2 regions of the Pseudomonas sp. NyZ201 genome follow, and region 2 is predicted to be linked to the other one. Evidence: predicted binding sites of a transcription regulator. Region 2 holds the regulator's gene; the other holds the start of a gene.
What was found. The regulator sigma-54, encoded in region 2, starts transcription at its own class of promoters, with help from an activator protein. The targets are predictions, from matches to a motif close to ANTGGCATNNANNTTGCTNT.
Positions count from the first base shown of each region.

Region 1: ACPFMA_RS08640 (CmpA/NrtA family ABC transporter substrate-binding protein) is a predicted target of sigma-54. The motif match lies at 924-943, and genes of this name have one in related genera.

Region 1 covers NZ_CP187557.1:1,916,229-1,918,626, reverse strand. Annotated here, with positions in the region: gene ACPFMA_RS08645 (quinone-dependent dihydroorotate dehydrogenase) at 1-856, opposite strand, end outside; gene ACPFMA_RS08640 (CmpA/NrtA family ABC transporter substrate-binding protein) at 1,014-2,204, shown strand; gene ACPFMA_RS08635 (ANTAR domain-containing response regulator) at 2,219-2,398, shown strand, end outside.
Region 2 covers NZ_CP187557.1:5,268,611-5,271,008, reverse strand. Annotated here, with positions in the region: gene ptsN (PTS IIA-like nitrogen regulatory protein PtsN) at 1-43, opposite strand, end outside; gene hpf (ribosome hibernation-promoting factor, HPF/YfiA family) at 56-364, opposite strand; gene ACPFMA_RS23655 (RNA polymerase factor sigma-54) at 446-1,939, opposite strand; gene lptB (LPS export ABC transporter ATP-binding protein) at 2,117-2,398, opposite strand, start outside.

The sequences.
Region 1 (2,398 bases), 3.0 Mb from region 2:
CCAGCTCGCCCGCCAGGACCTTCACCGTGTGGGTGCTCTTCTCGCGCACCGGGGCACCGGACAGGCCGCCCGCTTCGTCGCCATGCTCCAGCCCTTCGACACCTTCGCGGCCGAGGGTGGTGTTGGTGGCAATCACCGCATCCATTCCCGACTCCAGCAGGGCCGAAGCAACCAGCGCGGTTTCCTCGTCGGTCATGTCCGGCGCGATCTTGATCGCCACCGGGACGCGCTTGCCGTGGTTCAGGGCCAGTTCCTCACGGCGCACGGCCAGGGCGTCCAGCAGTTGCTTGAGCGAGTCGCCGAACTGCAGGCTGCGCAGGCCCGGGGTGTTGGGCGAGCTGACGTTGACGGTGATGTAGCTGGCATGGTTGTAGACCTTGTCCAGGCAGATCAGGTAGTCGTCCACGGCGCGCTCGACCGGGGTGTCGAAATTCTTGCCGATATTGATGCCCAGCACGCCCTGGTAGCGAGCGGCGCGCACGCGCTCGATCAGGTTGTCCACGCCGAGGTTGTTGAAGCCCATGCGGTTGATGATCGCCTCGGCCTGCGGCAGGCGGAAGATCCGCGGCTTCGGGTTGCCCGGCTGCGGGCGCGGTGTCACGGTGCCGATCTCGACGAAGCCGAAACCGAGCTGGGCGAAACCGTCGATGGCCGCGCCGTTCTTGTCCAGGCCAGCGGCCAGGCCCACCGGATTGGGGAAGTCCAGGCCCATGACCTTCACCGGCAGGCGCGCCGGCGCCTTGGTCAACAGTCCGTTGAGGCCCAGGCGGCCGCCGGCACCGATCAGGTCGAGCGACAGGTCGTGGGAAGTTTCCGGGGACAGTTTGAACAACAGCTGGCGGGCCAGGGTATACATGGGCGGGCTTGGCTCAGGATTTGGAGAGGTGGCGATTATAGCCATGGCGGCGGTTGCATGACAGCGCCTTGGCATATGGGTTGCTTGAGCGCCTGCATGGGGCCGGCGCCGTGCGCGCATCGGCCAAGCGCTTTACCTGCCGGGCGACTGCACTGCGATGACCGATTTTTCTCCCTCCCCCCTGGCATGGCTGCATGGCAGCGATGCACCGGAAAAAACCAGCCTGAACATCGGCTTCATGGCCCTGAGCGACTGCGCGCCGCTGGTGGTGGCCGCCACCCAGGGCTTTGCCCAGCCCCACGGCCTGACCCTCAACCTCAAGCGCCAGACCTCCTGGGCCGGGCTGCGCGACGGGCTGCTCAGCGGCGAACTGGATGCCGCCCATTGCCTGTATGGCCTGACCTACGCGGTACACCTGGGCATCGGCGGCGTTGCCCCGACGCCCATGGCGGTGCTGATGGGCCTGAACCACAACGGACAGGCGATCAACCTGTCGCCGGACTTGCAGGCGATTGGCGTGACCAGCCCTGAGGCACTGGAACGTCACGTGCACCAAAGTCGGACAAAACTGACGTTCGCGCAGACTTTTCCCACAGGCACTCACGCCATGTGGCTGTACTACTGGCTCGCCAGCCAGGGCATTCACCCTTTGCAGGACGTCAACAGCGTGGTGGTGCCACCGGCGCAGATGGTTGCGCACCTGCGTGCCGGACGCATCGACGGCTTCTGCGTAGGCGAGCCTTGGTCGGCCAATGCAGTGAACCAGCGCATGGGCTTTACCCTGGCCACCAGCCAGTCGATCTGGCCGGACCATCCGGAAAAGGTCCTGGCGAGCACCGCCGGCTTCGCCCGGCAATACCCCAACAGCGCCCGGGCGCTGGTCGCCTCGGTACTCGCCGCCAGCCGCTTTATCGAACAGAGCCCGGAAAACCTGCGGGCCACCGCACGCCTGCTCAGCGCCGAAAACTATCTTGATGCGCCGCTGGCGGACATCGAACCGCGCATGCTGGGCGACTACAGCGACGGCCTCGGCAATCACTGGCACGATGCCCACGGCCTGCGCCTGCACGACGATGGCCGGGCCAACCTGCCGTGGCTTTCGGACGGCATGTGGTTCATGACGCAGTTCCGCCGCTGGGGCCTGCTGCGCGACGACCCCGACTACCTCGCGGTCGCCCGCGAGGTGCAGCAACTGGGCCTGTACCGCGATGCGGCGACCAGCCTGGGCATCGACTGTCCCGTGGCGTCGATGCGCAGCAGCCAGTTGATCGATGGCAGCGTCTGGGATGGCGGCGACCCGCGCGGCTACGCCCATGGCTTCCGCCTGCATGCCCTGTCCGGCCAGTAACGGGAGTTGCCCTGATGCTGCGAATCCTGTTGATCGACGACACCGAAAAAAAGGTCGGCCGCCTGCGCACGGCGCTGGTCGAGGCCGGCTTCGAGGTGATCGAGGCGTCCGGCCTGACCATCGACCTGCCGGCGCGCGTCGAAGCGGTGCGTCCGGACGTGATCCTGATCGATACCGAGTCACCGGGCCGCGAC
Region 2 (2,398 bases):
CCAGGGAACGGCCGGGGGTCAGGATGGATTCAAGTCGGATCATGGATGAGTGGGATCAGCGGGCCGCTGCGCCTTGCAGCAGGCTTTGCTGTTTTTCCTTGTGTTTTTTCAGTTGGCGGTCGAGCTTGTCGGTCAGGAGGTCGATTGCGGCATACATGTCTTCGTGCTCTGCGTTCGCTACCACCTCGCCACCAGGGATCTGCAAGGTCGCTTCCACTTTCTGCTGGATTTTCTCGACCTTCATGATGACCTGAACGTTGGTGATGCGGTCGTAATGACCCTCCAGGCGCTTGAGCTTCTGCTCGACATAGTCACGAAGCGGTGGAGTAACTTCTACATGTTGTCCACTGATGTTGACTTGCATACTGCTTCTCCTTTATTGCCGTGCATAAAGAGGCAGGTGTTGCGCCTGCCACTGAATTGCGATGGCACATCTCAGGGAATGTCACATCAATCGCTTGCGTTCGCTCGATGGCGCAATGCCAAGGGATTCGCGGTACTTGGCGACGGTGCGACGGGCTACCTGGATGCCTTGTGCCTCCAGTAAACCAGCGATCTTGCTGTCACTCAATGGCTTTTTCTGATTTTCCGCAGCAACCAGTTTCTTGATGATCGCGCGGATGGCGGTGGAGGAGCATTCACCCCCTTCGGAGGTACTGACGTGGCTGGAGAAGAAGTACTTCAGCTCGTAGATGCCGCGAGGGGTGTGCATGTATTTCTGCGTGGTGACGCGGGAAATGGTCGACTCGTGCATGCCCACCGCCTCGGCGATGTCATGCAGCACCAGCGGCTTCATGGCCTCGTCGCCATGGTCGAGGAAGCCGCGCTGATGCTCGACGATCTGGGTCGCTACCTTCATCAGGGTCTCGTTGCGGCTCTGCAGGCTCTTGATGAACCAGCGCGCCTCCTGCAACTGGTTGCGCATGAAGGTGTTGTCGGCGCTGGTGTCTGCGCGGCGGACGAAGCCGGCATATTGCGGGTTGACCCGCAGGCGCGGCACCGCTTCCTGGTTCAGTTCGACCAGCCAGCGTTCGTTGTCCTTGCGCACGATGACATCGGGCACCACGTATTCCGGCTCGCTGGACTCGATCTGCGAGCCGGGGCGCGGATTCAGGCTCTGCACCAGCTCGATGACCTGGCGCAGCTCGTCTTCCTTGAGCTTCATGCGGCGCATGAGCTGGCTGTAGTCGCGGCTGCCGAGCAGGTCAATGTAGTCGCTGACCAGGCGCTGGGCTTCGTTCATCCACGGCGTGCTGGCGGGCAGCTGGCGCAGTTGCAGCAACAGGCACTCGCCCAGGTTGCGCGCACCGATGCCCGCAGGCTCGAACTGCTGGATGCGGTGCAGGACGGCTTCGACTTCGTCCAGCTCGATATCCAGCTCAGGGTCGAAGGAGTCGCAGATTTCCTCCAGGGTCTCGTCGAGGTAGCCCTGGTTGTTGATGCAGTCGATCAGGGTGACGGCGATCAGGCGGTCGGTGTCCGACATCGGTGCCAGGTTGAGCTGCCAGAGCAGGTGGCTTTGCAGGCTTTCGCCGGCCGAGGTGCGGGTAGTGAAGTCCCACTCGTCGTCATCGTTGCTGGGCAGGCTGCTGGCACTGGTCTGGTAGATGTCTTCCCAGGCGGTATCGACAGGCAGTTCGTTGGGGATGCGCTCGTTCCATTCGCCTTCTTCGAGGTTCTCCGCAGTGGATGCGGACTGTTCGAAGCTGCTCTCCTGAGACTCCGCGACGGGCTTGCTCTCGGCGTTGTCGGCCATGGGGTCGCTGTTGTCGAAGTCGTCGCCGTCTTCCTGGCGTTCGAGCATCGGATTGGACTCCAGGGCTTCCTGGATTTCCTGCTGCAGGTCCAGCGTTGAGAGCTGGAGCAGACGGATGGCCTGTTGCAACTGCGGGGTCATCGTCAGTTGCTGGCCCATTCTTAGGACGAGCGATGGTTTCATGGCTGGGGCTTTACACCTTATTCGCCGGCGCGCATGCGCCATCTACGACACGGGCGCTGGGCGCCAATTTTAAGCAAGTTATATGCCTGAAATTGTAGCGTTTGCCTAGAGCGCTGTAACAATTAAGCCTGGAATAATGGCTCAATGCCAGCGCTCGGGTCACTCCGATATGTCGACCTACAGCCGGAACTCGTGGCCGAGGTACACCTCTTTCACCAACTGGTTGGCGAGGATGGTCTGCGCGTCGCCCTCGGCGATCAGCTGGCCGTCGTTGACGATGTACGCGGTTTCGCAGATGTCCAGGGTCTCGCGGACGTTGTGGTCGGTGATCAGTACACCGATACCCTTGGCCTTGAGGTGATGGATGATCTGCTTGATGTCGCCGACCGAAATCGGGTCCACCCCGGCGAAGGGTTCGTCGAGCAGGATGAACTTCGGTGCGGTGGCCAGGGCGCGGGC